Regions from separate parts of the Erythrobacter sp. S227 genome, predicted to be linked through region 2. Evidence: predicted binding sites of a transcription regulator. Region 2 holds the regulator's gene; each other region holds the start of a gene.
The links. The regulator LexA, encoded in region 2, represses DNA repair genes until DNA is damaged. The targets are predictions, from matches to a motif close to GTTCCNCNCTTGTTCT.
Positions count from the first base shown of each region.

Region 1: the regulator LexA is predicted to act here: its motif matches at 1,075-1,090, upstream of uvrA (excinuclease ABC subunit UvrA).
Region 3: the regulator LexA is predicted to act here: its motif matches at 3,907-3,922, upstream of AC0V6Q_RS05800 (ATP-dependent helicase).

Region 1 covers NZ_CP200280.1:1,259,263-1,266,509, reverse strand. The annotation lists gene AC0V6Q_RS06050 (hypothetical protein) at 1-913, opposite strand, end outside; gene uvrA (excinuclease ABC subunit UvrA) at 1,161-4,100, shown strand; gene AC0V6Q_RS06040 (CHRD domain-containing protein) at 4,221-4,685, shown strand; gene AC0V6Q_RS06035 (hypothetical protein) at 4,963-6,120, opposite strand; gene AC0V6Q_RS06030 (hypothetical protein) at 6,629-7,135, shown strand; gene AC0V6Q_RS06025 (hypothetical protein) at 7,225-7,247, opposite strand, start outside.
Region 2 covers NZ_CP200280.1:981,535-988,781, forward strand. The annotation lists gene AC0V6Q_RS04650 (molybdopterin molybdotransferase MoeA) at 1-404, shown strand, start outside; gene lexA (transcriptional repressor LexA) at 606-1,304, shown strand; gene AC0V6Q_RS04660 (ComEC/Rec2 family competence protein) at 1,351-3,630, opposite strand; gene gltX (glutamate--tRNA ligase) at 3,696-5,126, shown strand; gene AC0V6Q_RS04670 (citrate synthase) at 5,187-6,473, shown strand; gene AC0V6Q_RS04675 (sensor histidine kinase) at 6,547-7,247, opposite strand, start outside.
Region 3 covers NZ_CP200280.1:1,206,697-1,213,943, reverse strand. The annotation lists gene AC0V6Q_RS05815 (DEAD/DEAH box helicase) at 1-341, shown strand, start outside; gene trhA (PAQR family membrane homeostasis protein TrhA) at 371-1,003, shown strand; gene AC0V6Q_RS05805 (DUF7282 domain-containing protein) at 1,018-1,524, opposite strand; gene AC0V6Q_RS05800 (ATP-dependent helicase) at 1,585-3,831, opposite strand; gene AC0V6Q_RS05795 (hypothetical protein) at 4,214-4,582, shown strand; gene rsmD (16S rRNA (guanine(966)-N(2))-methyltransferase RsmD) at 4,616-5,194, opposite strand; gene AC0V6Q_RS05785 (pseudouridine synthase) at 5,194-6,006, opposite strand; gene AC0V6Q_RS05780 (aromatic ring-hydroxylating oxygenase subunit alpha) at 6,032-7,189, opposite strand.

The DNA.
Region 1 (7,247 bases), 280 kb from region 2:
GGTCCTCAAACCCTGTGATGTTGCCGAAGTCCAAAGCAAAATCATCGATGAGCTGGATTTCGAATACATCGGCTTCGCCCTCACCGCCGTCGATCACATCAAGGGTGGAAAGATCAAAGCTGGCGTTGAAAAGGCCGAATTCGTCATTGCCCCCTCCCAATTCGACGGAAGTTGCAACGCTTGATGTGTCGGAGATTGTGAAGCTCTCGTCCGCGTCCGATCCCACCACCACGTCCACTATCGAGCCATCGCGCAGTGTCCAGTTGTTTGCGGCAAGTCTTAGCACCGCGTCTGGATTGTCACTTTGAAGCAGGCTGAAGAACCCGACAGAGTCTGTAGTTCCTGTGATATCGAGGAAGCCGTCAAAGCCGGTGTAAAACTGGGATTCGTTGAGAACCAATGCCTCAAAACCGGATGTGACAGATCCAATTGGACCTGACCTCGATACAAGTTCCAGCGTGTCGTACCCTTCGCCGCCTTCCAAATTGTAGAAAAAGCTCGAACCGGGGCCTGGGTCGCCTTCGAGCCTGAGAAGGTCATCGCCGCTGCCAAGGTCAACCACCGCTTCTGGCGTCAGTTCGCCCGGTGCGAGTTCGGGGTAGTTGATGATGACGACGTCATCGCCCCCATTCAACTCCATTCGCCCGTCGATGACACCAAAATTGATGACCGTGTCATCGCCTTCAGAGCCCTGTACCGCGACTAAGGTAACCGGAAAGGTTTGCCCTGGCGGTCCAATAAAGCCGCCCAATTCATTAATAAGTGTCGATCCACCCACTTCGAAAACGAATGTTCCGATCACGCGCCCAAGCTCAGTGTTGACGAACTCTATACCAGAGGCTTGCAGATGGACGTCGGCTTCGAGCGTTAGTTCATTGACGACGCGTGTGTCGGCCTCATCAAACACGAGCATATTCAGATCTCACAATTGCGACTTTCAAGGGAATAGCGGCTTTATCTCTCCGGCTCAAGAACTTGTCCCGGGCTTGTTCGGGAAAGCCACTGTTTAACCTGACGTCGATTGTAAAAGCGGTGCGTTGGGAGAGGTGACGGCTTGACGTGCACGCGTGGCGTAGAACATAGATAGAACAAGGAACTCCAGCGTTGCCGCTTGCGTTCTCACTGGACATAGGCGCGAACCGCCCCCAATTGGATATTCAATGTCTCTTACAAAAATCTCCGTTCGCGGTGCGCGCGAGCACAATCTTAAAGGTATCGATATTGACCTGCCGCGCGATGCGTTGATCGTGGTCACGGGGTTGTCGGGCTCGGGCAAGTCTTCGCTCGCGTTCGATACGATCTATGCCGAGGGGCAGCGGCGTTATGTCGAAAGCCTGTCGGCCTATGCGCGCCAGTTCCTTGAGATGATGCAGAAGCCCGATGTCGAGCATATCGACGGGCTCTCGCCAGCGATCTCGATTGAGCAAAAGACCACCAGCCGCAACCCGCGCTCGACCGTCGCGACGGTCACCGAGATTTACGACTACATGCGGCTTTTGTGGGCGAGAGTGGGCGTGCCTTACTCGCCTGCCACGGGAAAGCCGATCTCTGCGCAGTCGGTCAGCCAGATGGTCGACCGGGTGATGGAATTGCCAGAGGGGACGCGCGCCTATTTGCTTGCGCCGGTGGTTCGCGGCCGCAAGGGCGAATATCGCAAGGAGCTGGCCGAATGGCAGAAGGCGGGCTTTACCCGTGTGCGGATCGACGGCGAGCTTTATGCAATTGAAGAAGCGCCCGCGCTCGACAAGAAATTCAAGCATGACATCGAGGTGGTGGTCGACCGGATCGCGGTGAAGGCCAAGGGTGACGGCAGCTTGCAGACGCGGCTGGCGGATTCTTTTGAAACGGCTCTGAAGCTGGCCGATGGCCTTGCCTATTTCGACCTTGCCGATGGCGTGGTACCAGGGCGCGAGGATGAGGACGTCTCTGGGGGAGCGATGAAAGGGGCAGGCATCCCTGCCAACCGCATCGTATTTTCAGAGAAATTCGCCTGTCCCGTCAGCGGTTTCACCATCGAGGAGATCGAACCGCGCCTGTTCTCCTTCAACTCGCCTCAAGGGGCCTGTCCCACCTGCGATGGCATCGGTGAAAAGCAGCTGTTCGACCCGCAGCTGGTGATCCCCAATGAAGGGCTGACCTTGAAACAGGGCGCGGTGGCTCCGTGGGCGAAGAGCAACCCGCCATCGCCTTACTATATGCAGGTGCTGACCAGCCTCGCGAAGGCGTATGACTTCACCATCACCACGCCGTGGCGCGATCTGGAGCCCGACCAGAAGCTCATCATCCTTCATGGAACAGGCGGGATGCCGGTCCCGCTGACCTTCAAGGACGGGCGCAAGGAATACACCGTCAACAAGGCGTTCGAAGGCGTGATCGGCAATCTCAACCGCCGGCTGGCCCAGACCGAAAGCGCATGGATGCAGGAGGAGCTTTCCAAGTTCCAGACATCCCAGCCGTGTGAGGCTTGCGGTGGCAAACGCCTCAATGAAAAATCGCTCGCCGTGCGCATCCCCAGTGCGAATGGCCCCACCGATATCGCCGAACCTGTGCGTATGAGCGTATCGGATGCCAAGGCTTGGTTCCTTGACCTCGACAATCACCTTTCCGATCAACAAAGCCAGATCGCCAAGCCGATCCTCAAAGAGATCAACGAGCGGCTGGGCTTCCTCGACAACGTCGGCCTCGACTACCTCAACCTCGACCGCACCAGTGGCACGCTATCGGGTGGGGAGAGCCAACGCATTCGCCTCGCCAGTCAAATCGGCAGCGGGCTTAGCGGCGTACTCTACGTCCTCGACGAGCCCTCCATCGGGCTCCACCAGCGCGACAATGACCGGCTGCTGGAAACGCTCAAACGCCTGCGTGACCTCGGTAACACCGTGATCGTGGTCGAGCATGACGAGGATGCGATCCGCACCGCCGACCATATCGTCGACATTGGCCCGGGCGCAGGGGTTCGCGGGGGCGAGATCGTTGCGCAAGGCACGCTCAAACAAATCATGAAATCCAAAAAGTCGCTCACCGCAGACTATCTGACCGGCAGGCGCGAGATTGCGGTGCCGTCGACGCGTCGCAAGGGCAACGGCCTCTCCATCACCGTCCACGGGGCGAGCGCCAACAATCTGCAAGACGTGACCGCCAGCATCCCGCTTGGCACCTTCACCTGCATCACCGGCGTGTCGGGCTCGGGCAAGTCGTCCTTCACCATCGACACGCTATACGCGGCTGCTGCACGGACCCTCAACGGCGCGCGCATTATCGCTGGCAAGCACGACAAGGTCACCGGCCTCGACCACTGCGACAAGGTGATCGAGATCGACCAATCCCCCATCGGCCGCACCCCGCGCTCCAACCCTGCGACCTACACCGGCGCATTCACCCAGATCCGCGACTGGTTCGCAGGCCTGCCTGAATCCAAAGCGCGCGGGTACAAGCCGGGGCGCTTCTCCTTCAACGTCAAAGGCGGGCGGTGCGAGGCGTGCCAGGGCGACGGCGTGCGCAAGATCGAGATGCACTTCCTCCCCGACGTTTACGTCACCTGCGAGGAATGCGGCGGAAAGCGTTACAATCGTGAGACTTTGGAGGTAAAGTTCAAAGGCCTCTCCATCGCCGATGTGCTCGATATGACGGTTGAGGACGCGACCGAATTCTTCAAAGCCGTCCCCCCCATCCGCGACAAGATGGCGATGCTGTGCGAGGTGGGGCTGGGCTATGTGAAGGTCGGCCAGCAGGCGACCACGCTATCAGGCGGAGAGGCGCAGCGGGTGAAGCTCGCCAAGGAACTGGCCAAGCGTTCGACCGGCAAGACCTTGTATATCCTCGACGAGCCGACGACCGGCCTCCACTTTGAGGATGTGCGCAAGCTCCTAGAGGTGCTCCACCGCCTGGTCGAGCAGGGCAATAGCGTGGTGGTGATCGAGCACAATCTCGACGTGATCAAAACCGCCGACTGGATCCTCGACCTCGGCCCCGAAGGCGGAGTGCGCGGCGGCGAGATCGTAGCCGCTGGCACGCCCGAGGTGGTCGCAAAAGAGCCGCGCAGCTTTACCGGGCAGTATCTGGCGCCAATGTTGGAGCGGGGGAAGGAAGCGGCGGAGTAACCCGCCGCATTCCCCCGCGCACTCAACCCTTCAACCGCGCCCCCGATCCCGGCGCAGAATCCGCTTTTGCGACTCACCGGGAAGGCGTATTTAGAGCGCTCCTTTATTGGAGTAAGGACAATGAATAACGTGAAATGTCTCTCAGGGCGCGCCGGGTTGGCGGGCCTTGTATTTGGCGTTGGAATAACCGCGATGGCAGCCTCGCCGCTGCTCGCGCAGGACGAGACGATCATGATCAGCACGACCATGTTCGGCGAGAATGAAGTCGGACATGAAGGCGCCGGCAAAGATGCAAGCGGTGACTTCACCGGCGAGATCGACACGGATGCTGGCACATTGTGCTATTTCCTCGATATCGAAGGTCTCGACGATGTGACCGCCGCCCATGTGCACAAGGGCAAGAAAGGCAAGAACGGCCCGCCTGTGGTGGTCCTTCAGCTCGACAACCCCGATGACGAGGACCTGTGCGTCGAGGTTGACGGCGACTTGCTCGCTGACATCGCCAAGAACGAGAGCGATTACTATGTCAACGTCCACACCGCGAGCATTCCGGCTGGCGCAATCCGCGGTCAACTCGGAGACTGAACCAGGGCGTTTTTTGTAAAGCTATGGAGGCACCCAGCGCGCGATGAGCGGGCTGGGCGCCGCCCGGCCGCTGCGGGCATGCGCGGCGGCGAGATCGTAGCCGCTGGCACGCCCGAAGTGGTCGCGAAAGAGCCGCGCAACTTTACCGGGCAGTATCTGGCGCCGATGTTGGAGCGGGGGAAGTAGGGGGTGGGAGAGCCTCCCCGTCATGCTGAACTTCTTTCAGCATCCATCGCGAAAACTGAGCTCTGAGCCTGAGATGGACCCTGAAACAAGTTCAGGGTGACGCAGGATTAGTGATTCTGAACATCGCATTGAGCCAATCCATGTCAACGCCGAATTGAAAGCCTGTCTCATCGTATACGTAGGTCGCGAATTTCAATTCATTCGGATTTAGGACGCGACTTGCAAGAAACGATAGGTGCCCATTTTGATTTTCCGTTACGAACGTGAAGACAACCCTCTCGGGTTTCCAAGGGGCAACGAAGGGGTTCTCGATTGAGGTCTCAAGAAGTCGTTTGTTCGGTGGTTTGCAGATATGAAACACAGAATTGGTGTTTGTGACTACGTTGATAAATCCGACCTCGGGCGACGACTTATAAATGATTACTGGCCCGATCTGTGAGATTGTTGCAAGCTCGCCGTCAGCTCCTTTCTCAAGTTTGAATGTGCAATAAACAGCGGAGGGCCGGAAGCGCCATCGCTCTCGAAATGGGTCAAACATTGCGTACTCAAAGAACCCGCCATGCCCCGGCCGTTCTAGGTCATTAAGTTCTTTAACAAGATACTGCGTCGTTATGCCTTCGCAAACAGCTAGGGATAGGTTGGTCGCGCATTCTAGCTGAACCAAGTATTCAGTCTCTGCGTCGTTCAAATGCGGATACTCAGCTAGGGCCCTTTGTCGCAGTTGAGCTCGAGTGATTTCGACGTTCCTTTTTGCGGGTTCTTCGTAATTCGAAACAAGCTTGTGCAGGGCGCTTCCACCTGAGCCAGCGACCTTCACCATCCCAAATGTATCGCTTTTGTGGTGTATTGACCTTCCCTCACCTACGTTCGCTCCAACATGAAATGCGTGGTTCTCAGCGATGCCTCCCGGTGTTTGCATTGCGAATGACGCGAGGACCTGAATGCCGGAATACGAATTGGCTAGCTTTGAGATTTCACGGGCAGGTCTTTTCTGCATCTCAAACGCGTTGATGTTACCGCTTAAATCGTCAAGAAAACGAGCAATTTCCGACGCATTGCCAGCTGCGGTTACGCATGTTCGTTCAGAGACGATGGCTAGCTTTCTAGCGTGCATGTAAGCGTCGGTGGTGGAGGCGCCTAGCCTCGACCGAATGGGTCGCTTAACCTTTTCTCTATCGCCATACGTCACGACGATATCGGATAAGAGCGTCGGAACTTGGCTAGGTGTTATCAAAAGGCAAGCGGTCATTGTTGATCTCCAATGTCGCTTAAGGCCTAAAAGAGGCCCCGCCGGCTTCAAGTGTCTTTCTACACGGCGGAGTTTGGAAACTACGTTTCACGTGAGATTTTCGCAGTCCACCCGCTGCGACTAACGCTCACCTAGCGGCTCGCGAAGTCTCGCTCCCCTCCCGCAAGCGGGAGAGGTTGGGGGTGGGCTTGGCTTGGTGGCTGTCCTTCGGGCCAATGTGACTTCTGTGGGCGCGCGTCCTTCGACAGGCTCAGGACGAACGGAGCTTCGGGGCTCGGCACTGATATATTCGTCATCCTGAACTTGTTTCAGGATAACCGTGTCCCCTTGGTGCTCGGTTGATGGGGTTATCCTGAAACAAGTTCAGGATGACGGACGAGGGCGTAGCATGACGGACGAGGGGGTAGCATGGCGGGCCGCGCAAATGGCACCCGACCTTCGAGTTTTCCTACACCGCGCAATGCGCGTAAATACCCCGGCTCCAAAATCCCCAGCCGGAGCCGCCCCCATGCCTCATACGTCCGACCGCGCACAAAACTTCTCCCCCGTCCTAGCGCAGCCCCGCGAGCAGCTTCCCACCAGCAAGGGCTTTCCGCGCAAGCTTCAGGCGCAGTTTTTGCGGGTGCTGGCGCAGTGGGGGAATGTGCGGGAGGCGGCTCGGGCGGTGGGGGTGTCGCGCTCGGCCGCGTACCGGATGCGGCGCGAGTGCCTGTTGTTCTCCGAATTGTGGGATGCAGCGCTTTTGTGCGCGCGCCCGCAGGTCGAAGAGGTGCTGGCCGACCGCGCGCTTAACGGGACGCAGGAGACCGTCTTTTACCACGGCGAAGAGGTGGCGACGCGCACGCGCTACGATTTGCGCCTGCTGCTGGCACACTTGGGGCGGCTGGACCGGCTGGAGCAGGACCGGCGGGTGGTGGAGGCGACCTATGGCTTTGACCGGCAGCTGGAGGTGCTGGGTGATGCGCCGGAGCGCGGTGAATGGGCACCGGAGCAGGGCGAATTGGCGGCGGAATAGGGCGCGCGTGCGGGGGGTGCGACTTTTTTGGCCCTGAACAGTGTGTCAAGTGTGTCAAAAGTTGCGTTTAATCGCGGCGTTTCAGCAGCTTATCCGGGTTGCTGTGTGGTGA
Region 2 (7,247 bases):
CGATCAAGCCGGGCAAGCCGTTAATGGTGGCCACACGCCAGACCAAATGGGGCCAGCAAGTCATCCTCGGGCTTCCGGGAAACCCTGTGTCGAGCTTCGTAACCGCCTTCCTCTTCGCCCTTCCCCTGGTGCGCGCCTCTTTGGGAGCCCCTGATCCGCTCCCGGGGACCATACAACTAGTTGCGGGTGAGGAGCTGCCTGCGACTGGTCCGCGCCACGAGTTCATGCGTGGCATACTGAACGACGGGATAGCACGTCTTGCGTCCTCTCAGGATTCAAGCGCATTGGGAGCCTTGGCCATGGCCAATTGCCTTATCAGCCGGCCAGCCCATTCACCCCCAGTCCAGTCAGGCGAGCATGTGGAAGTATATCTCCTCCACAATGGCGGTTTTGCGGGAGTTTAACCAAGGCACACGCTTGACTTGGCGAATCAAGTTGCCTATTCGTTCCGCATTCGTTCACCATAATGGTCGGACGGTTAGCGTTCTGTATCGCACCTGTTCCGTTTTCCGGATCGGTGCCTCTATGGGGTGCGCAACTTTGGCACTGTGCCTCGGGACCCTATCGTTCCGGTGCACGTAGAGTGCGGCTGATGGAGTTTGCCCATGCTAACGGCAAAGCAACACGAACTGATCCGTTTCATTCAGCAGCGTCTGGAAGAAACCGGCATTTCACCCAGTTTTGAAGAAATGAAAGAAGCGCTCGATTTAAAGAGCAAGTCGGGCGTTCACCGCCTGATCTCTGCCCTTGAAGAACGCGGCTTTATCCGGCGTCTGCCCAACAGGGCACGCGCGCTGGAAGTGATCAAGAACCCCGAGGATTCCACCCCCATCCCGCGCAGCGCTCCTGCTGTTGCGGCGAATGACCGGGTGGTTGCGGCTGCTGCGTCTGCTCCCAAAGCAGCGCCAGAGCCTGCCAATGACGTGATAGAGATCCCTCTGCACGGCCGGATCGCTGCTGGCGCTCCGATTGAGGCGCTAGAGGGGCAAAGCTCGCTTCCTGTTCCTGCAGCCTTGCTTGGCCCGGGAGAGCATTATGCGCTTGAGGTGTCTGGCGATTCCATGATCGAGGCTGGCATCTTTGATGGTGATTTTGCGCTTGTGCGCCGGACCAATACGGCCCGCGATGGCGAGATCGTGGTGGCTCTTGTGAACGGCGAGGAAGCAACGCTCAAATACCTTCACAAAGACGGCAGCCTTGTGCGCCTTGATCCTGCCAATGCGAGCTATGACCCGCAGGTCTATGGTCCGGGCGAGGTTGAGGTTCAGGGCAAGCTTGCAGGGCTTCTGCGACGCTACCACTGACGGGCATGATTTGGGCGGGACCCGCGTTTGCGTTTGGGCCCGCCCGTCAATCCCGGGAACCGAGCCACCAACCATGCTCGCCTTGGCTCTCGCCAACGCTGGTGATGGTTTGGCCTTCAAGGTCGATCGCAAGGCCGCCTGATTGCTCGAGGAACCCTCGGTCCGCTTTAAGCCATCGCGGGCTGCATGACCGGGGCAGATAACGGTCAGCGACCACAATGTCCGCACGCTCGCAAGCAGCAGCAAGAGCGCGTTCTTCGATTAGCTCCCGATTGCGGGCAAGGAGCAGCGACCAATCGCGCCCTCCCCGCTCAAGGACAATGGTGCAAAATTCAGGCGAGCATCGCGCACCATCCCACTGCGCCAACGGGATCGGTTCTGATGTCACGCTGGCAAGCTCAAGCAGGTTGTCGCGCGAATATGAAGACCGGCTATCGCGCAAGGACAAAAGGCTTCGGCTTCCATCAGGCGCGGTCACCGTAAGCCCGACATGCCTCCCGTCCCTTCCTATCAGAACATCGGGAATGGGGGTAAGCAGCAATATGATCGCGGCAATCAATGCGGGCACAAAACCAAGCAATCGTGCTTTGCCCGTCCACAGCGCGAGCCAAAGCCCGCCTGCGGTGAAAAGCGCTATGGTGAGGCCGCTCATCTGGGGCATCAGTTTTACAGCGCCAGGCTGGGCCGAGGTGAAATGGGCAATTGCCAGAAGAAGATCGAGCGACTTCTCGGTCAACCACCAAAACGGTGCGCCAAGACCTATAATGTCGAACACAAGGCCCAAGGCGATTAGCGGCATCGACACGAACGTAACCAACGGGATCGCCAGCACATTCGCAAAAGCGCCGTAGACCCCGGCGCGGTGAAAGTGGAACAGGACGATCGGCATAAGAGCAATCTCGATCACGAGCCCCGTCAGGAACAGCATCGCAGTCCCGCGCCCCAACCGGGCAAAGCTGCTCTCCTCACGGGCTGCAAGAAACGCGCGAACAGGCGCGCTCGAATGCAGGGCGACAATGGCAAGGACCGCTGAAAAGCTCATCTGGAAGCTGGGCCCGATCACGCTTTCGGGCCAGAGAAGAAGCACGAATATCGCTGCCACTGCCACCATGCGCAGCGACAAAGCGTCTCGTCCGCTGGCAAGCGCAACAAGAACCAGCATAGCAGCAGCGCACGCACGAACGGTCGGGACCTGCGCCCCTGTCAAAAGCGTGTAGGCAATGCCCGCCAGTGCTCCGACGCCCGCAGCAATCACCGGCAAACGCACGCGAATCGCAAGCGCTGGAAAAAGGGCAAGCAGCTTGAGCGTGACAAGATAGGCTGCACCAATCACGGCGCTGACATGCAAACCGCTAATCGCAAGCAGATGGGTGAGCCCTGCATCGCGCATCGCCTCGCGGTCTTCCTCACCGATGGCGCCCCGGTCTCCGCTGGCAAATGCTGCGGCGATGTGCCCGGCAGAGCCATCGACCCGCGTTCGCACGTGCGCTGATAAAGCCCTTTGCGCGCGCGGGATCATTCCCGAAGCTTCGGCAGGTGTCACAATTGCGATGTCGCCAATAACGCTTCCCGACGCAGCCAACCCCTTGAACCAAGCGGCTCTTGCAAAGTCATATGCGCCGGGCAGCATCGGGCTTGCAGGCGGCATCAATCGCACCCGCATTCGCACAACTGCCCCCTCGACCAACCCGCTATCATCGCTCGTAAGTCCGGTGCCAGCGCCGGTCTGAACCATGGTGGCGGAAGGGATATTGACTCGGATTTTTCGGCTTTCGCCGCTTTCAGCATCGCGTACAGCCATTGTGAGGCGGATGCGATCTTGTGCGGGCTGATCATCGCGCGAAAGGATGTACCCCTGCACGCGTTCAACTTTCGGGCGCTCGATTGCCCTTGCGCCGACAAATTCCGAACGCATCCAAATCACGCTTATCCCGGCCGCGAAGAGCAGAGCGCACGCTATGATCGCACCGCGCAAATGATCGCGGCCCGTATTGTCGCGCCATGCGGCAAAGGCAAACAGGGCAAGAAGGATCGCAAGGCCAATCGCGCTCGCCCATTGCCACGGGGATTTCAGATAGAACCAGAAGAGTATGCCGCTGGCGAAAACCACCGCCAGCCACGGTGCCCGGTCAAAGCCGGCTTCTGCAAGAAAACGCTCTGCCCGCTCGGCAATCACACCGCCAAAGGCGCGCCAAATGCTGGACAATCCAGCATCCCTTTGCCACAGGCCAGCGAAAGCCTTTCGAGGCGTGGCTGGGATCGTTCCCGCAGTGGCGCTATCGCCTGCGGGTTTGTCTCCCATCGGAATAATCGGCGCATCGGCCATCGGCTCGCTTCCCCCCGGGGTAGGCACCGTTCCTTTTGCACCAAACGGATAGGAAGCTTAATTCTATGACGGCCCCTGCGTCAAATTCTTTGGACAATGCGCCTGTGGTAACCAGGTTTGCCCCTTCGCCCACGGGGTTCCTGCATATCGGCGGCGCGCGAACGGCGTTGTTCAATTGGCTTTTTGCCCGGCACAACGGGGGTAAAGCGCTTCTCCGGATCGAGGACACCGACAAGAAACGCTCAAGCCAGGAAGCTATTGATGCCATTCTGGACGGGCTCGCTTGGCTGGGCCTGGACTATGACGACGAGCCGGTTTTCCAGTCCAAACGCGCAGAACGTCATGCCGAGGTTGCGCACCAACTGCTCGAGGCGGGCCATGCATACAAATGCTTTGCGACACCTGAAGAGCTAGAGGCAATGCGCGCCGAGCAGCGTGCCCATAAACAACCAATGCGTTATGACGGGCGCTGGCGTGACCGTGATCCGTTGGAGGCGCCCGAAGGTGCATCTTACACGGTGCGATTGAAGACGCCTCAAGACGGCGAGGCAACCATCGAAGATCGCGTTCAGGGCAGCGTTTCGGTCAAGAACGAAGAGCTCGACGATTACATTATCCTTCGCGCAGACGGCACGCCGACATATATGCTCGCGGTTGTGGTTGATGACCATGACATGGGCGTGACCCATGTGATCCGCGGCGATGATCATTTGAACAACGCCTTTCGCCAATTGCCGATTTACCGCGCGATGGACGCCATCGAGGGTGGTTGGCCTGATCCGGTGTATGCGCATGTTCCGCTCATCCACGGTGCAGACGGGGCCAAGCTTTCAAAGCGTCACGGTGCATTGGGCGCGGAAACATACCGCGACGAATTCGGCATCCTTCCTGAGGCCCTTTTTAATTATCTACTGCGCCTTGGCTGGGGCCATGGCGACCGCGAGGAAATCACTCGCGAGGAAGCGATCGAGCTGTTCGATCTGTCTGGCGTTGGCAAAAGCCCATCGCGCTTCGACCTGAAAAAGCTGGAAAACCTTAACGGCCATTATATCCGCGAAGCAGACGATGCAAAGCTTGCACCGCTTGTTGCGCAGCGCATTGATGGCGATGTGGATATCGAGCTATTGACCAAGGCGATGCCGGTCTTGAAAACCCGTGCGAAGAACCTCGACGAACTGGCTGAAGGCGCGGGCTTTCTCTTTGCAAAACGGCCGCTCGAAATGACCGAAAAGGCCGCCAAATTGCTGGACGATGACGGCCGCGCGCGGCTTAGTTCCATTTCCAACGCATTATCAGCCGAAAATGACTGGACAATGGAGGCTCTCGAAGCCACTACGAAAGCGCTTGCAGAGGAACTGGATCTGGGCTTCGGCAAGCTGGCGCAGCCAATGCGCGCTGCCCTCACCGGGACGACAACCTCGCCCGGAATTTTTGACGTACTGGTCCTCTTGGGACGGGATGAATCCTTGGCTCGCATCGACGCGCAGGCTTCCTAGGAAGTTGAGTAAGAAGCAGGGCTAACAAGGATCTAGGAAAGATTGATTAGGAGACACATGGTGGCTGACAAGCAAGCGAAGCTCGAACTTGGCGGTAAGACACACGAATTTCCCGTGCTCGAAGGCAGCACCGGACCCGACGTAATCGACATTCGCAAGCTCTATGGCGCAACCGGAGCGTTCACCTTCGACCCTGGCTATAAGTCAACTGCAAGCTGTGAAAGCGCGCTGACCTATATCGACGGTCAGGAAGGCATTCTGCTCCACCGCGGTTACCCGATTGGCCAATTGGCTGAACACTCCAGCTTTATGGAAGTCAGCTATCTCCTGCTGAATGGCGAACTGCCGAATGCTGGTGAACTCACCGAGTTTGAAGACACCATCACCCGTCACACTATGCTCCATGAGCAATTGAGGACGTTTCTTCAGGGCTTTCGCCGGGACGCTCACCCGATGGCTATCATGTGCGGCGTTGTTGGCGCTTTGTCAGCATTCTACCATGACAGCACCGATATTTCGGACCCTGAACACCGCAAGATTTCCTCGCACCGCCTGATCGCAAAGATGCCGACAATCGCGGCGATGGCATATAAATATTCGGTTGGGCAGCCGTTCCTTTATCCCGATAACTCGCTGTCTTACACCGGCAACTTCCTGCGGATGACCTTTGGTGTTCCGGCGGAAGAATACGAAGTTCACCCGGCAATCGAAAAAGCAATGGACCGGATATTCATCCTCCACGCCGATCATGAACAGAACGCATCGACCTCTACCGTGCGCCTTGCAGGGTCATCGGGCGCGAACCCGTTTGCCTGTATCGCTGCGGGTATTGCCTGTCTTTGGGGCCCGGCACACGGCGGCGCGAACGAAGCGGCGCTCAACATGCTGCAAGAGATCGGTACGCCAGACCGCATCCCGCACTACATCGAGCGTGCGAAGGACAAGAACGATCCGTTCCGCCTGATGGGCTTTGGTCACCGTGTTTACAAAAACTACGATCCGCGTGCGACCGTCATGCAGAAGACACTTCGCGAGGTGTTTGAAGCCCTCAAGACCACCGATCCTGTGTTTGAAACCGCGCTGAAGCTTGAAGAAATCGCTCTCAATGACGATTATTTCAAAGAGAAGAAGCTGTTCCCGAACGTCGATTTCTACTCGGGCATCATTTTGAGTTCGATCGGCTTCCCGACAACGATGTTCACCGCGCTCTTCGCGCTTGCACGCACCGTTGGCTGGGTTGCTCAGTGGAACGAGATGATCTCTGATCCAGCGCAGGTGATCGGCCGTCCACGTCAGCTCTACACGGGCCCAACGCAGCGCGACTATGTGCCGGTAGGCCAGCGCTAAGCGACGCCAATCCTAAGATAAAACGGGCGCGGTTTGCAGATATGCAGGCCGCGCCTTTTTGTCGCGTTAGGCTTTATTGAGTGTCGATCTCGGGCAAGGTCAGCTTGAACTGCGCGCCCATATGATCCGCGCTTTGCTTTTGCGGCAAAACCTGAAGGTCCCCCTCCATCGCAAGGGCAAGCTTGCGAGAGATAAACAGCCCAAGACCCGATCCAGTGTCATTGCCACCGTCGCTATCCCGGCCAAGGCGCTCGAACTTGTCGAAAATTTTGTCAGCCTGCTCCCTTGTCACGCCGGGCCCCTGATCGCTCACCGTCACGCTGACCAAGCCGCGACCGTCTTCGCCCACGCTCACTGACACTTGGCTCTCCTCGGGCGAATAGGCGATGGCGTTCCCGATCAGATTGATGAGAATCTGCAATACGCGCCGGAACTCTGCGGCGGCGTAAATCGGTTCGGCCAGCCTATCGACTTTCACCGAGATTCCCCGCCCCTGTGCTCTTACGCCCAGAATGCCCGCAGCCCGCTGAGCGACATCCGCCAGATCGACGCGCTCTTTCGCGGTCCTGAAGCCGGGCGCTTCGACCACCTCGAGGTCGGCAAGATCATCGAGCATACCGGCAAGGTGCTGGCCAGCGGCCGCGATATTGGCGGCGTATTCGCTATACTCTGCACGCAGCGGCCCTGCGAGCCGGGCATGGATTGTCTCTGCATTGGCGATAATTCGCGCGATGGGTTGGCGCAGCACAGGGGTTAGCGCGCTACCAACCAGGC
Region 3 (7,247 bases), 230 kb from region 2:
AACTCACCGGCCATCCGGTCAAGGTGTTCGGCAAAGAGGACGTTCGCGTCGAGCTTGCCGATTCAGGCTCTGAGCCAAAAGCCGAAGAAGGTGAAGAGCGCGAAGAACGCGAGGAGCGTCCCAAGCGTTCGCGAGGTGGCAAATCGCGCCGCGATGCGTCAGACAAGAAACCTACTGATGAAAAGCCGAAGCGGGCCAAGCGTTTGCGTGACGACGATAGCGACGAAAAGCAGCGCAAAGCGCGCAAATCCCGCCGCCGCGAGGAGGACGATGAACCCGTCGCGGCAGGTGAGTGGAACGGGCCAAAGCCAGGGTTTCTGGATATCGGATTTAGCGGCTAGAGCCGCGAAATCTCTTCAGCTGCCTTCCAATGTATCCCAGCAAAAGACCCGAAGAGCGCAAGGCTGACTTTATCATCCACGCGATAAGCGTGGCACTCATCGTGCCGGTGAGCGGGCTTTTTATCCAGTGGGCCTCGCAGCGCGGTGATCCGCTCTTGCTGATTGCGACCATCGGTTATGCTGTGACGGCACTGTTTTCGATTGCGGTCTCGTTTGCCTATCACTTGTTGCCGCGCCATGATTTGCGTGCTGTGCTGCGCAGATGGGATCATGCCGCCATTTATGTCGTGATCGCCGGGACTTTCAGCCCGCTGCTGATTATGGCGGGAACGCCGAGTGCATTTCTCATCCTCGCAGTGATCTGGGCGCTTGCGTTGTTCGGTTTTGTTTTCAAGCTGGCGGCGTCCAACATGGACCCGCGCTGGTCGGTCGTTTCCTACCTTGGTCTTGGCGCACTGGGTTTGTTGGCCATGCCGGACTTCTGGCGCGAGCTGCCCTTGCTAACCACCGTCGCGATCGGGGTGGGTGCGCTTTTCTACACGGTCGGAACGTGGTTTTACCGGCAAAAAGAACGTCCTTTCAGATACCCGATCTGGCACTCATGGGGCACCTTGGGCGGTACGTCTCTATGCGCAAGTATCGGGATTGCGCTCGTGGGTTAGACCCAAGCCACGCGTCAGGGCACGGCAAAGACATGCGCGATCATTGTGCTGCCTTCGAAGACTGCGCGGTCTTCGACATTTATACCGTCCTCAACAAAGACAAAATCGAAAACACCGTCTGAATTGCTGTCAGAATGCAGCATGACCAGAAACATTGTCCCCGGCTTTGGCGCAGGGTTTAATGTGACGGCGACGTCCTTACTGGTTCCGCTTTCCACGAATGTGTAGCCTGCGACCCAGTCACCATTCGGCTTGCCGTCGATAAACGGGTGAAGCACCAGCCAGCCATCGCCCTCGATATGCACCTCGTCAAAGGTGAGGGTGGCCCCGTCACCTCTGCGCACGGCGCTGTTGGCAGAAGTTATGCGTTGTTCGGTGTAGGTCGTATCGGCGGAGCGGCTGACCCCTTCCACCATGATCCAGTTTTTCTCGCCATTGCCCAGAGTGATGGCAGGCGCATCCTGTGCCTGCGCATTGGCGCCGCATGCCAGAGCGAAAGCCAACCCAAGTGTAAAACGCATCGATAATCCCCTCTCGAGCTCCGTATTGCAGACCTTGCCAAAAGGGGGAAGAGGACCGCTCTAGCTAACTACACTCACAAAGCTGTCGATGACGCGCTTCTCGCCTGCCTCTTCGAATTGAATGGTGAGTTTGTTGCCTTCCTGATCGATCACGCAGCCAATCCCGAACTTCACATGTTCAACCATCGCGCCAATTGCGATGTCCGAGCGGGGTTGCGCGGCGAAGCTGGCGGCACTTCGACCTGGTTCGGCGAGGCGTTTGGGCTGTGTGTCGTACCCTGAAGAAACAGCACGTCTCCAACCAGGGCCACGGGTTTCGGCGCGGCCCGGATTTTGCTGGGCGACATGGGCGAAGGGGTCTTCGTTCTCTGACCAGTTTGCCCGCCAAAGCGATGCGCCGCCTGTCATCGTGCTTTCCTGATCGATGAATTCCTCTGGCAATTCTTCGATAAAGCGCGACGGGATGGAGCTTGTCCATTGCCCATAAATTCGCCGGTTGGCCGCGTGCATAATGATGCATTTGCGCCGTGCTCGTGTGATCGCGACGTAGGCCAAGCGTCGCTCTTCCTCGAGAGAGGCAAGGCCCCCTTCGTCGATTGCGCGCTGTGAAGGGAAGACGCCCTCTTCCCAGCCAACACAGAAAACATGGTCGAATTCGAGACCTTTGGCCGCGTGGATCGTCATGATTGTGACAGTTTCCTCGCCATCGTTCCGGTCATTGTCCATGACGAGGCTGACGTGTTCGAGGAAGTCGCCGAGCGTCTCATACTCCTCCATTGCGCGGGCAAGTTCGGAAAGGTTTTCTGCCCGCCCGGCGCTTTCGGCAGAGCGGTCTTTCGCGAGCATGTCGTTATAGCCGCTCTCATCGAGGACGAGCCGCAGCAGGTCTGCAGGCGATGTGACTTCAGCCGCTTCACGCCAAGACAGGAACTGCCGCATAAGCGTGCCGATGGTGTTCGCCGCGCGCTTGGGCAATTCATCGCTGTCCGCCAATTGCAACGAGGCCGCCGCCAAAGGCAGGTTCACCCGGCGCGCGTGAATGTGCATTTTCTCCAGCGTTTTCGAGCCAAGCCCGCGTTTGGGCTGGTTATATATACGCTCGAAAGCCAGATCATCTTGCGGCTGTGCGATTACCCGCAAATAGGCGAGGGCATCGCGGATCTCGGCCCGTTCGTAGAAGCGAAAACCGCCGATAATCCGGTAGTTAATGCCCACTTGTATAAAACGGTCTTCAAATTCGCGGGTCTGGTATTGCGCGCGAACAAGGATGGCGACTTGGTCGAGCGGTGCGCCTTCGCGCTCCAGCCGTTCGATCTCTTCGTTGACACGCCGCGCCTCTTCGGGGGCGTCCCATACGCCGATGACCTTGACCTTGTCGCCGCCATTGGCATGCGTCCAAAGCGTCTTGTCATGCCGCTCTGAATTGGCGCGGATGAGGCCAGATGCCGCGCCCAGAATTTGCGGGGTCGAGCGATAGTTTTGCTCAAGCCGCACGACATGTGCGCCGGAAAAATCCTTTTCAAACCGCAGGATATTGGCAACTTCTGCGCCGCGCCATGAATAGATCGACTGATCATCATCGCCCACAACGCATATGTTCTTGTGCGACTGGGCCAGCAGTCTTAGCCACAGGTACTGAACCGCATTGGTGTCCTGATACTCGTCCACCATGATATATTTGAAGCGGCTCTGATACTCGGCCAGCACATCGGTATGCTTGCGGAAAATATTCAGAATATGCAGCATCAGATCGCCGAAATCACAGGCATTGAGCGCCTTTAACCGATCCTGATACGCGCCATACATCTGAGCGCCTTTGCCGTTCGCATAAGCCTCATTCTCAGCCGCATCCAAATCAGCGGGATTGAGCCCACGGTTCTTCCATCGGTCGATGCACCCCGCCAATTGCCGCGCGGGCCAGCGCTTTTCATCGATCTGATGATCGTTGATGATCTGTTTTAGCAAACGCAGCTGATCATCGGTGTCGATAATGGTGTAATTGCTCTGTAGCCCCGCAAGCTCCGCGTGACGCCGTAGCATTTTTGCGCAGATTGAGTGGAAGGTGCCGAGCCACGGCAAGCCCTCTCCCGGTGCGCCCAAGTGGGCTGCTACCCGCTCACGCATTTCTTTGGCGGCCTTATTGGTGAAAGTCACACACAGGATCTGGCTAGGCCAAGCGCGGCGTGTCGCCACCAAATGCGCCATTCGCGCCGTGAGCGCCGCTGTTTTTCCTGTGCCAGCACCCGCCAGCATCAGCACCGGCCCTTCGGTCGTAAGGACGGCCTCGCGCTGAGGCTGGTTCAGCATCTGCGCGTAGGGCGGCACCGAAGAATCAAGCGGCGCACCGCTGCTAGTGTGGGGTAGGTTGGGGGTCATCGCACCAGAACAACTAGAGAACATCAGTTACGGATGCAATGTCGCATATTCAATTGCGGCGTGCACCCCCGGGGACGCCGCAATCTCGATATCGTCCCCACAATTGGCCGAAAAAGCGGCTCACCGCGTTTGGGAAACGGCTCTCGGCAAGGCGGTTTGAAAGCGCGATGCACGCAATTGCGGGCGGTTCGCAAAGGCACAAAACCCTGCCATCAAGCGGGTGTCGGGGCAAACGGGAAGCAACCAGTGGGGATTCTCGCCCGGCAAAACACAGTTCGTCATCGCTTGGGTGTCACCATTAAGGAGTATCCCAATGCGTAAATCCAAGTACCAAGCCTCAGGTGTTGCAGCAGCAGCGCTCGGCTTTCTTGCCGCGACGCCTTCTATGGCTTTTGCGCCGCAAGACGAAGGGGTGGCTGATGCAGGGCCCGCACAGCCGTCCGATCCTGATCTTTCGAGCGAACAACAGGCCGAGGTGGACAGTTGGCCGGTCGAACAGCAGACAGCCTATATGGGCTGGCCTGCCGAGACGAAGGGCTATTACTGGTCTCTGTCGCCAAGCCAGCAAATGCTGTTCTGGCGATTGACGGATGAGCAGAAGATCGCCCTCACCGCAATGACCGGTCCTGAACGCGACGCAGCTTGGCAGCAAATCGAAGGTCGCGCCTCTTCTTCGCGTTAGGCGGGTCATTCACCCCGCGGACCAGCGTCCTCTTCAGTCCAGGGCCGGGTCCGCAACCGGGGTGGCGGCAGGCTCACGTGTAAAAAGCGTGAGCCTGCCTTTGCCAACCCTGCGGCTTTTCTCGATCCGCAGGCCTTTGATTTCAGGCTCTTCGTTGAAGGCCGTTTCAAGCGCAATCCAGGTCTCGTCACCGATCCAGCCAAGGCGCTGAAGGCGGTCGAGGGCGACCTCGCCAGCGCCGGTATGGTACGGCGGATCGAGAAGGAGGATGTCATAGGGCTCGCACGCAGGCCGGAGGGTCATGACGGAATTGGATTCGACTGTCGTGCGGGCGCGGGCATCGAAGGTCGATATGTTCGCGCGAATTGTATCCACCGCCGCGCGATCTTGTTCAACGAACAGGCAATGCGCAGCACCCCTGGAAAGTGCCTCCAGCCCTAAAGCGCCGGACCCTGCGAAAAGGTCAGCGACGCGCAAATCCTCGAAACTGCCAAGCCTGCTGGTCAGCATCGAGAATAGAGTTTCGCGTGTGCGGTCGGCAGTGGGGCGGGTCGCATCGCCCTTGGGTGCCACCAGCTTACGTCCGCGCCAGTCGCCTGCAATAATGCGCATTAGTCTTGCTTGCCTCTCGAACCGTTTCTGGAACCACTTTTCAGGCTGCTCACAAAACGATCGAGGTCGCCCTTTTTGATGCGCGCAGCCTGGCCACGGGGCAGTTCGTCCAGATAGAACGGCCCGTAACCCACCCGGATCAGGCGGTTCACTTCAAGTCCGAGGAATTCGAGAACCCGCCGTACTTCGCGGTTTTTGCCCTCTGTAATCGTCATCTCAATCCAGTGGTTTTTGTGCCCTTTGCCACCGGAGCCACGTTCAAGATTGGCGTCGATCGAGCCGTAGCGCATACCTTCAATCTCTACCCCCTCGCTCAAGGCTTCGAGCTGATCCTGATGAATCTCACCAAAGGCCCGCGCGCGATAGGTGCGTGGAATGCCGCTCGATGGAAGCTCCATCGTGCGTTTGAGGCCGCCATCATTGGTAAGCAACAACAACCCTTCGGTGTTAAAATCAAGCCGGCCAATGGGCATCACCCGCGGTGTGCCTTTCGGTAGGGCATTGATCAGCGCTGAGTAAATCGTTGCGCGTCCGGCCGGATCGCTTTCTGCAGTGATCAGCCCTGCCGGTTTATGAAATGCGAAAAGCTGTGTGGGCTCCGGCGCAGCAACAGGTTTTCCATCGACGCTGACACCCCTGAGGCTGGTGAGGAATGTGGCAGGCGTTTCCACCGGCTTTCCATTCAGTGTGATGCGCTTGTCAGCAATCATGCGCTCGATCTCGCGGCGCGAGGCAATGCCTGCGCGGGCGAGCAATTTGGCGATCCGGTCTCCCTCGGGGCGATCGTCTGACTTTTTCGGATTAGTGGGCATGCGCTTCCTTAGGGTTTGGGGCCCTTTAGGCGCTTAAGTGCTCCTGCACAATCTCGTCGAAGCGAACGATCCCGCTTTCAAGCGTGCCCAGCGTCAGTTCCTTGATCGCGCCGCTTTCAAGGCCTTGCTGGCCAAGCTCGGCTGCGCGGAAGTCTTCGCTAGCAAAAACGCCGCCATCCAGAAGCTTCCAACTGCGCTCCCAATGGCTCAAAGCTTTCTCTGTCTTGGGCTCTTCGGGGATAAGCATAAAGTCCTCGACCACGGTGTGATTATGCGCGGTTGGCATCAGCACCATGACGTTCACATAATCGGGGCTGGGCACGATGATGGTCGCAGGAAACAGTTGATACGCAAAGGTAATCACCCGGCGCATGGCAGCCATATCGGTGAAGTCCACGCCTTCCATTTCCTCCAATCGGCCAACGGCGGAGCGCATATGCGGGCCCACGATATCGCCGCTTGTGATGCCGTCCTTGAAGAAGGGGCCGATGGTATTCGCATGGAGGCGCGTCACATGATAGCTTTCCAGAAACGCATCCATGATGAGCTTCCAATTGCCATTCACCTGATGGGTTTTGCGCCGGAACAGGTGCAGGCCTCGCATGCCAAATGCATCAAAATCTGCGCTAATCGCTTTTGCATCACCGAAGTCCGCACGTTCCTTTGGCGCGAACCAAATGAGGCCGCCGGTTTCAAGGGAAGGGAGCTCGATCAGGCTATGCTCGCTTTTTTCGAGGCCCGGGAATGTCTCTGGCCGGGGGAGGGCAAGGAGCTTGCCATCCAACCGGTATGTCCAAGCATGATAGGGGCAAACCATACGCGCTGCGCATTGCACATCCTTGCCCTCAACAAGACGGGTGCCCCGGTGGCGACAGACATTGAGGAAGACGTGAACCTCTCCGTCTCTGTCTCGGGTAATCAGCAGTTGGCGCCCTGTATCGTCATGCGGCACGACCATACCGGGCTCTGGAATGAGGGCAGAGGGGGCAAGCACTTGGGGCAGGCGGTCAAACAGTCCTGCTTGCTCTTTCGCGAAGTGATCAGCGCAGGTGTAGCGGCTGGCCGGGACGGTGCCTATCGTGTCGACGGGCCGCGCTTTGCCCTTACGAATATCCTCAGCAAGCGCCAATTGGCCCGGAGTTGGCTGTAAACTGGGTAAATCTGCCGTTGCGGTCGCGTTCATCGCCTTGTCCCTATTTCCCTCTCGCGCTTTATGTCCCACACAGCCTAGCAAATAGCAA